2 regions of the Caldicellulosiruptor sp. F32 genome follow, and region 1 is predicted to be linked to the other one. Evidence: riboswitches for the same ligand, from Rfam matches in the RefSeq annotation. Region 1 holds a riboswitch; the other holds the start of a gene.
The links. A riboswitch is a leader RNA that binds a small molecule or an ion and turns the genes downstream of it on or off. The one in region 1 is predicted to bind cyclic di-AMP.

Region 1 (5,200 bases):
ATGATGTTAAAAGATTAATCCTGCCTCTTGTAAAGAAGGACGAAAAATAAAGGCAAGAAATGAATCAAAAAAATACTTGTATAATCTATGGTTGCACTCAAAAAGGGGGCTTTCCTTTTTAGCTGGAAAACCCCCTTGTCTTTTTACCTTATCACTCTTTTTGCCATCATGAACGATGTACCATACTTTGAAGTAAGGTCTGAAATTGTAACACAGCCTCTTGCACTCGATGCATGAATATATTTACCACCACCCAGATAAATTCCAACGTGATTGATATAATTTCTACCACCGTCTGTATCAAAAAATACCAAATCACCAGGTCTTAACTCATTATATGATATTCTCACACCGTCTGTAGCTGCCATGTCAGCTGCAGTTCTTTCTAAGCTAATCCCAAAGTTTCTAAACACATATTGAACAAATCCTGAACAGTCAAACCCTGTCGAAGGAGATGAACCACCATATCGATACCGTATCCCTAAAAGGTTTTTAGCAAACCCAAGTATTCTATCAGCTAAACTGCCATTGTAAGCAACTTGAGCTTCCCTATCATATCTGCCACGTGATGATATCTTTGTTGTAAGGTTTGTTGACATTTTTAAAAGGTAATATGCCATATATCCAACTGTGCCATCGAGCGTTTTTACCTTTATCCAACCGTTTCGCTCTCTTGCCAAAACGTATACCTTGCTACCCTTCTTCAATGTTTTTAGTATTTTTGAGGAAGTGGACATATTACTTCTGACCCTTGCATTGTCTTTTAGAACGGTTGCCATCGGCATCTGAGAAACTACTTGCCTTGTATTTGTAGAACTTTTTACTGCATTTGAAGTACTGCTGTCTTTTGTAAGCTTTATGTAATCAGATTTAACATACCCAACAACACCATCAAATGAAATCTTAACCCATCCACCTGTGGATGATAAAACCTGCGCTTTAAAGCCTTTTGGAAAAACTCCTAATACTTTTGATGATGTTGAAGGACTGTTTCGGATGTTGACAGTAACTGTTGCCTCCGCTGTCTTTGCAAAACCTTTGCTACTCCATGTTATAAGCAGCAAAAACATCAAAATTCCAATTAAAGCTTTAGTATTCATTTAAAAACTCCCTTCTTTTTTGGGCTTACGGGATTAGCTGACGGGTTCGGGACAAGAAGGACATCCCTACGGCAGCCAAAGCTTGCCGATTCACCCCACAATAAAGCTGGTTCTCCCGCTGCATGGGGCAAATTTAACAAACTGCCTCATGCATTCAGCCACTTTTGTTAATCATTTTGATGTTATTATTTTATTATAATTTCGATATTACGTCAACCTCTTTTTACGAAATTGTTACACGAATGTTGCTAAAATATTACTGCTCAAAATCCTAACTCCTCTTTTACTATTATTATCTTTATACGCCCTTTTACAGGGTGCCTCCTTGTGACAACAATATGGCTGCATATACAGTCCTGGCTCAAACAATCATGACATTTACCAGAAGAAGTACAAGGTGTATTCTTTGAAAGTCTTTTTGCATTCATAGGTGATGCAATGTTTCTTACCCTGTTTATTCCTTCCTGCTCATTCAAGACAAGCTTGTTTATCCCAACAATTACTATCACGTTTTTTGGTCCAAACATCAAAGCTGCAAGTCTATTACCATTGCCGTCAATATTGATAAGTTTGCCATCAAGGGTTATGGCATTTGAAGACATAATATAGTAATCTGCCCAAAACGATTTTCTGTAAATCTCTCCAAGCTCGTCGCCACTTAACCCCTCTTTGTACCTGTCCAAGAAGTTAAACTTCCCATTTCTCAAAAAATCAATTACCCCACACTCAAAAAGCGTCATTGAACCTCCACACGAAACCACTGAACCTTTTTCAATTATTTTTTCTAAAAGAGGTACAATATCCTCTTTTTTGTCTACAATAAAACATTCAAAATTTCTCAACTCAAGGTTTTTCTTCAAAGTTTCAAGATTTATATCAATCCACCATTTTTTGTTTGGATTCATTATTTTTTCTCCTCCCTTTGAAGTATGTGTTTTAGCTCCTCTAAGGTATTTAAAACAACAGCTTTTTCTTTTAGGCTATTGTAAAGACTTGTTGCTATTCCATTTGTAAAGTCACGATTTGAAATATCTTCTTGTTCTATAATAAATAGTTTCTTTGCAAACCTTAGTGATTCAAGATTTTTTACATTCTGAATTCCAAACGGAATATCGCACAAAATACAAAAATCTGCTTTCTTTATTAGCTCAACATTTTCAATGTACTCTACTTCTCCAATTGGCATAAATGGCATTGTGAAAACTGTGTATATAGAAAGTGCCTGAGCAGTTTCATAGTCTGTGTCATTTGTTGCAAGAACACCTGTTGTAACCTTAAATCCCATCTCAACCAAAAGTTTAAAAACTGCTTGTCCTTGACCTCCGCCTGCTACAACGTGCACATGAACACCCTTTTCATATTCTTTTTGAATTAGTTCAATGTCAAATATTCCAAATGGATTTCTATAGACAATTGCTTCGGTATTGTACACCTTTTTTATATTCTCTGCATTTATCACATCCTGTGGCCTTCCAAAGTCTACAATTTTGCCATCTTTCATCAAAAAGACAATGTCACAAAACTTCGCCGCGAGTTTAATGTTGTGAAGTGCCATTATTGCAATCTTGCCTAATCTCACTTCATCCTTTACAATATTTAAAATCTTTTCTTGATGTGTAATGTCAAGGTTTGAATTTGGCTCATCTAAAAGTAAAACTTTGCTCTCTTGGGCAAGTACCCTTGCAAACGAAGTTCTTTGCCTCTCACCACCTGAAATCTGCAAGATGCTTGAATACTTTTTTGCTGTTAACTCAACCATATCTATTTTCTCTTCGGCAACTTTCTTGCTCTCTTTGTCGTTTGAAAACCTACTCTTTTCGTGTGGGTATCTTCCCATCATTACTATGTCAATCACCGTAAAAGGAAAGTTTGAGAATACACTTTGGGGCATATAGGATATAATCTTTGCTCGTTCAATATCAGAAAGCGAAAATATATCGGTTTGATTATAAAAAACCTTTCCTTCAAAAATTTTAACAATCCCTGCTAAGGCCTTAATGAATGTACTTTTCCCACTTCCATTTGGACCAACTATCCCATAGACTTTTCCTTCTTTAAATTCTATTCCATTTTCGACTTCTACTATGGGTTTTGTATACCCACACTTTAGACTTTCTATATAAAGAGACATAATATCAAATTGTCACCTCATTCTCGCGCTTTTTTAAAAGGTACAAAAAGTACGGTGCACCCACAATTGAGGTTATAATCCCAACCTTTACTTCAATTGGTGAAAACAGCACTCTTGCAATTGTGTCGCACACAATCAAAAAAATTCCACCACCAAGAATTGAAGCAGGAATGAGCTTTCTATAATCACTTCCGACAATTAGTCTTAAAATATGTGGTGTTATCAGCCCCACAAATGAAATCGCACCTGATACTGAAACTGCAATCCCTGTTAAAAGAGAAACTAAAACTAAAAGCTGTTTTTTGAGCCTCTCAGGATTGACACCAATTGTATAGCTTTCTTCTTCTCCTAATATTAGAATGTTTATCCTCTTTGCGAAAATAAGTGAACACAGTATCAAAATAACAAGAGGCACAAAACTTATCTTCACATGTGTCCAACTACGGCTATCAAGCCCGCCAAGCATCCAAAATATATACTCGCTTACCTGGTACTGATTGATGTTTGAAAGGATAAGGGAATTTATTGAGGATATAAAAGTGGATACAGCAATGCCAATTAATATCAGGTTCAAAATGGGAGTTTTTCCATCTTTTGTTGCAAGCTTGTACACTAAAAAAGAAATACCAAGTGCACCTACAAATGAAAATAAAGGTAAATAAAAAATGCTTATGGTGTTGAACGAAAGAGCAATACAAGAAATTGCACCCAGGCTCGCACCGCTTGATGTTCCAATTATACCCGGATCTGCCATAGGGTTTCTATAAAGTCCCTGCACAAGTGCTCCTGCAACAGACAAGCTCATGCCTACAATCATAGCAATTATTATTCTGGGAAGTCTAATCTGGCCTATAATTGTCAAATCCATCTGGCTGACCCCAGCTACTTTAAAACCAATGAGTGAAAAAAGTGCCTTTAAAACACGAAGGGGAGGGATAAACACACTTCCCACCCCTATTGAGACCACAAATACTATTAAAAGTATTACGCACAGTACTACTAAAACCTTTTTCAATACTTACCACCACTTCAAAATCTTTTGTGTTATTTAAACAGATATGGATAAGCAGCCTTTGCTAAGTCGTAAATACCTTCAACAATGTAATGCGAAACAGTTTGAACGTGTCTATCGTCAAGTATAATCACTGCGTTGTTTTTAACAGCTTTTAGATTCTTAAAAGCAGGGTCTTTTTTAAACTCTTCTACATATTGCTGAGAAGTCTTTTTTGGATTATATGAAGCAGAAGGAATAACAATAATGTCTGGGTCCCACTCTAAAATCTGTTCTTTTGTAATTGTTGGCCAACCTTTCAAACCTGCAACAGCAGCTATGTTTATAACCCCCGCAAATTTTGCAATCTCATGCTGTGTTGTGTTTCTTCCATATGTTGAGTTAAAGTAATATGTGTAGAAAAGCACATACTTTTTCTTTCTTAAGTATTTTACCTTTTTTTGGACAAAGTTAATTTTGTCATCCATGTACTTTATAAGAGCCTGGCCTTTCTGAATTTCACCTGTTAGCTTTGAAAGATTTATAATCTCCTTTTTGATATTTGAAATCGAATTTGGATTTAAACTTACATATATTGGACACTTAAGCCCCTTTTTCAAAAGGTCATATTTTGACTTGTCTATATAATAGGGAACAATTACAAGGTCAGGATTTGCAGCAATTATCTTTTCAATGTCATTGCTTGAATATCTACCTTTCACATTTTTAGCCAAGTTCACAACGTTTGAATTGTTCTTATCATCTGCAAATATAGAAAGACCTATAATTCTGCTTGGTGAAACCATGTTCAAAAGAATTTCATCTGTCTGAAGTGCCAATGAAAGAATTCTTTGAGGTTTTTGTTTTACTGTAATGCTATTACCTTTTCCATCTTTTACTGTAACCGGAAAATCCGCAGCACGTGAATAAAGTGGCATCAAACTTATCGCAAGTGCAATCAATACAACAATAGCAACA
Region 2 (5,200 bases), on a different contig from region 1:
GGGAAGAAGAAGCAATGCTCTGGACCACTTAGAAGCTGCGTATGAAAATGGGTTTAACCCGCTTGTACTTGGCTGTCATGTAATCATCGCAGATGGGCTCAAAGGAACAGAGTACAGAGAGATTGAGGTGAACCTTAAACATACTCAAAAAGCAAAGATTGGCTCTGCCATTGCAGATGCTGATATTATAATCTCAATGAACCACTTTAAAGGTCATGAGATGACAGGGTTTGGTGGTGCTATCAAAAATATCGGGATGGGTTCTGGCTCGCGTGGTGGAAAGCTTTTTATGCATTCATCCTCAAAGCCGGTTATAAAGACATCAAAATGTGTTGGCTGCGGAATGTGCGTCAAAAGCTGTGCGCAGTTTGCTATAACTTTGAGTGAGAAGAAAAAAGCGGTCATTGACTATGAAAAATGTGTTGGATGTGGTCAGTGCGTTGCAGTGTGTCAGTTTGGCGCAGCAACAGTCAAGTGGGATGAGGCTGCATCAATTGCAAGCGAAAAGATTGCTGAGTATGCATATGCGGTGCTCAAAGACAAGCCTCATTTTCATGTAAACTTTATAATGAACATATCACCTGACTGTGACTGCTGGTCACACAATGATATTCCTATTGCACCAGATATCGGCATAGCTGCGTCATTTGACCCTGTTGCTTTGGATAAGGCATGTGTTGACCTTGTAAATAGCTCTGCATTCACACCAGCTGGGTCTGTGTTTGAAACAGCAAAACACATTGAGGTTGACGGCAAGATTGACAGGTTCAAGAGCGTTCATCCTGACACAGACTGGAGAGTTGCACTAAAGCATGCTCAAGAGATTGGGCTTGGAAGTTTGGAGTATGAGCTTGTAAAGGTATAGACATTCTTTCTTGCCAAACTGCCGCTTTTCTGGTATGATAAAAATCATAATAAAAAATAAAAACAAAAAAGCTGAATTCCTGTGGCAAAATCCACAGGATAGGGGGGACCCACTTTTTCGGGGTGAATCAAGGCATCTTGCCTTGTAGGGCAAATATCCCTTTCTGCCCGAACCCGTCAGCTAACCCCCGAAGCTTTGAAAGGGAGGTTTGTTTTTATGAATGTTAAATTTAATCCAAAAACTCACATTCTTGAGATTGAGTATCAGTTCAGGGATGTTGAAGAGCCAAATCTTTTCAGGAACATCTATCCTTACAATGAAGTACCAAGGCTTGTTTTCAACCACAGGATTGTGCCCATGAACGTGCCAGAAAAACTTTATATTACCGACACAACTTTCAGAGACGGCCAACAGTCACGCTCACCCTACACTGTTGAGCAAATCTGTAGGATTTATGACTACTTGCATGAGCTTGACAATGGAAGTGGCGTTATTCTTCACACAGAGTTTTTTGTGTACTCAAAGCAGGACAAGGAAGCAGTTTTAAAGTGTTTGGAAAAGGGTTATGATTTCCCAAAAGTCACTGCTTGGATTCGCGCAAAAAAAGAGGATTTTGAGATTGTAAAGAGCCTTGGTATCAAGGAAACAGGAATTCTGGTTTCATGCTCGGACTATCACATTTTTAAGAAGCTCAAGATGACACGAAGCCAGGCAATGAAACAGTACTTAGAGATTGTGTCAGCAGCTTTAGAGGCAGGAATTATACCACGCTGCCATTTTGAAGACATCACACGCGCAGACTTTTACGGGTTTGTCCTGCCGTTTATAAATGAGCTTATGAAGCTTTCAAAAGAGGCAAATATGCCTGTGAAAATCAGAGCCTGTGACACGCTGGGGCTTGGCTCACCAATACCGGGGGTGGCTCTTCCAAGAAGCGTGCCTCAAATAATCTATGGGATTGTAAACTATGGTGAGGTGCCATCTGAGTGGCTTGAATGGCATGGCCATAACGATTTTTACAAGGCAGTCATAAACTCAACAATGGCATGGCTTTATGGTGCCTCAATGGTAAACACATCTCTTTTGGGAATAGGTGAGCGAACCGGCAACACACCATTAGAGGCAATGGTGATGGAATATATTCAGATAAGAGGCAGTGCAGATGGTATGAATGTTGCTGTGATATCTGAGATTGCCGACTATTTCAAAAAAGAAATAGGCTATGAAATTCCGCCAATGACGCCTTTTGTTGGTGACAACTTTAACGCAACACGGGCTGGAATTCATGCAGACGGGCTCATGAAGGATGAGGAAATCTACAATATATTTGATACAGGTAAAATCTTGGGAAGACCACCAAAGGTTATTATAGATGCATACTCAGGTATTGCAGGAATTGTAATCTGGATAAACAGGTATTTTAAAGACAGCGGTATTGACATTCAGGTTGACAAAAAAGACCCAAGGGTTCAGAAGGTCAAAGAATGGGTAGATGGTCAATATGAAAATGGAAGAAATACATCAATAAGTGATGAAGAGTTAAAAGAGGTTGTAAAAGAGGTATTTGGAATATAAAATAAAGCAAGGCTGCCAAATTAACGGCAGCCTTGTGCTTTGTATAATAAAACCTTTTTGTGCTGGGGGTTTGATTTAAAAATATGCTCATTTTTGTCCATATTTTGTCACGTATCTCTCATGAGCTCTTTTTACCTCTTCAGGTGGAATCTCGATAGGCTCGCCCATCATCTTTGCAATAAACACTGTTTTTGCAACATCTTCTACCATAACAGCCGCTTTTACTGCCTCATCAACAGTCCTTCCTATTGTAAATACTCCATGGTTTTGAAGAAGAATTGCCGGACTTTCTCCTATATACTCAACTATTACCTTGCCTATGTCTTCACCACCAATCTGAGCATACGGTCCGCATGGAATCTCACAGCCAAACTCATCGGCAATTGCTGTCAAATACACTTTTATTGGCTGGCCCAGTGCTGCAAACGCCGTTGCATAGTTAGAATGTGTGTGCACCACTGCATTTATATGTGGCATGTGCTTGTATACATAAAGATGTGTGAGAGTGTCTGTTGAAGGTTTTAAATTCCCTTCAACAATATTTCCGTCCATGTCAACAACTACCATCTTATCAGGTGTCAAATCGTCGTACATCACACCTGATGGTTTTATAACAACAAGGTTTGTGTCAGGGTCGCGAGCTGACACATTTCCGGATGTCCATGTAACAAGACCATATTTTGGAAGATATAAATTGTATTTGCAAACAAGTTCTTTTAAGCTTTCAAGCATTTTTAAAATCCTCCTTTTGTTGAATTTCTGAAGATTATCTCACATTCAACCTCTTCCTTGACACCAGTTCTGCTCTTCTTTATCATAGATAGTGCTGCTTTTGCTGCCATCTCGCCAAGCTTTTCTTTTGGGTGTTCAACTGTTGTGAGTTTTATTTCTGTCAGTGTAGAAAGAAGTGAGTTGTCATATCCAGTAACCGATATATCTTGAGGAATTCTAAATCCCATTTCTTTTAGCTTTACACAAAGAGGAAGGGCAATCTTGTCGTTGTAACAAACAGCAGCATCAAATCTTTCTCTTGAGATGATTTCAGCTGCTCTGTTATGAACAAAATTGTACTCCTCACTTGTAAAAAAGATTGCATCAAACTCTGCCTGTGCCTCCTTGCATGCCTTTTCAAACCCACTATACCTTTTTATCCCCTGCAAATCGTCTCCTTTGAAAATGCCAAGAAGCTTTTTGCACCCACTTTTTATAAGACTCTGGGTAAGCTTATAAACTGCTGACTGGTCTTTGGTTATTATGTAGTTTTGTGCTATGTCTTGTAAAATAGTGTTGATGAAAATTACAGGAATCTCTTTTTGTATAAGTTTTCTGTAAAGGTCTTGATTTTTAGAAGGCAAGGCACTTTTTGTCGGCTCTATTATGACAGCGTCTATGTTTGGATTGTTTATTATGCTCTCTAAGTGATATCTTTCAAATTCGTAGCTGTTGTCGGTTGAAAATAGCAAAAGCCCGTACCCTTCATGTGCTATCACCTTTTCAATTCCTCTTATAATCAGGGGAAAGATGTAGTCTGATATAAATGTTGTCAGAACAGCAATGCATTTAGAGCTGTCAGCACTTTTCTTTGCAACAAACGTACCTCTCCCCTTTTGAGACACAAGGAGTCCTTCAAACTCAAGTTCCATTATAGCTCTTCTTACCGTGTGACGAGAAACTTTGAACTTTCTTGCAAGCATATTTTCTGAATAAATCTTCTCGCCCTCTTTGAACTTGCCAGAGTTAATTCCTTCAATAATAAAATCTTTTATAATCTCATATTTGGTTTTGCTCATTTTATCATCATCTTGTCCATACAAGTTTATTTTTATCATACCACTTAAAAAATTTTAAATCAATACCATTATTTAACTCGCAGGCTACCCTTCAAAAAGTCCGAAAAGCTTTTTAAAAATGGGTAGCCTGTGTTTGAAAAGTTAAAAAACCTAAAAGCTTTACATCCTCGAAACTTCTTCTTTTATCTCTTTTAGCCTCTTCATCACATCATTTGCTCCACTGCCAAAGTAGTCGTGAAGAATTCTGTATTCTCTGTAGAGCTTTTTGTAAATCTCATGATTTTTTGGATTTGGCTTGTAAGAATAGTCTTTTAACTTTGCCATCTTCTTTGCAGCCTCAAATATGCTGTCATAACCACCTTTTTCTTTTCCTGCAGCAACTGCACCAAACATTGCAGAGCCGAGTGCTGGCGTCTGAGGTGATGCTGATACCTTTATCTCAAGTCCTGTCACATCAGCATAAATCTGCATCAAAAGCTCGTCTTTTTCAGCAATGCCACCACACGCATAAAGCTCTCTTACCTCAATGCCATGCTCATTGAAGTTGTCAATTATTATCTTTGTGCCGTACGCTGTTGCCTCAATCAGTGCCCTGTACATCTCCTCTGGCTTTGTAGTTAAGGTCATGCCAAGCATCATACCAGTGAGGTCTGCATCAACCAGAATTGACCTGTTACCATTCCACCAGTCAAGCGCCAAAAGACCGCTTTGACCAGGTTTTAATGCTTTTGCTTTTTCTTTTAGAAGCTGGTAGATATTTAATCCTTTTTGCTTTGCTTCTTCAAAGTAATGCGCTGGCACGCAGTTTTCAACAAACCATTCAAAATGGTCTCCAACACAGCTCTGACCTGCCTCATACCCATAAAAGCCAGGTAAAATTCCATCTTCGACATACCCGCAGATGCCTGGGACCATCTTCTCTTCATTCCACAAAAGCATGTGGCATGTAGATGTTCCGATTATCATCAGC

Region 2: it holds a riboswitch for cyclic di-AMP, as region 1 does, so the genes downstream of both, H964_RS01730 (2-isopropylmalate synthase) here and H964_RS09040 (C40 family peptidase) in region 1, are expected to answer to the same signal.

What each region holds. Positions count from the first base shown of each region.
Region 1 is NZ_APGP01000101.1:390-5,589, forward strand. It holds partial or broken gene H964_RS09035 (hypothetical protein) at 1-50, shown strand, start outside; gene H964_RS09040 (C40 family peptidase) at 144-1,100, opposite strand; cyclic di-AMP (ydaO/yuaA leader) riboswitch at 1,108-1,270, opposite strand; gene H964_RS09045 (lactate utilization protein) at 1,364-2,005, opposite strand; gene H964_RS09050 (ABC transporter ATP-binding protein) at 2,005-3,231, opposite strand; gene H964_RS09055 (FecCD family ABC transporter permease) at 3,236-4,246, opposite strand; gene H964_RS09060 (ABC transporter substrate-binding protein) at 4,276-5,200, opposite strand, start outside.
Region 2 is NZ_APGP01000025.1:259-5,458, forward strand. It holds gene H964_RS01725 (DUF362 domain-containing protein) at 1-865, shown strand, start outside; cyclic di-AMP (ydaO/yuaA leader) riboswitch at 925-1,076, shown strand; gene H964_RS01730 (2-isopropylmalate synthase) at 1,082-2,440, shown strand; gene H964_RS01735 (L-ribulose-5-phosphate 4-epimerase) at 2,528-3,172, opposite strand; gene H964_RS01740 (GntR family transcriptional regulator) at 3,175-4,269, opposite strand; gene H964_RS01745 (ribulokinase) at 4,390-5,200, opposite strand, start outside.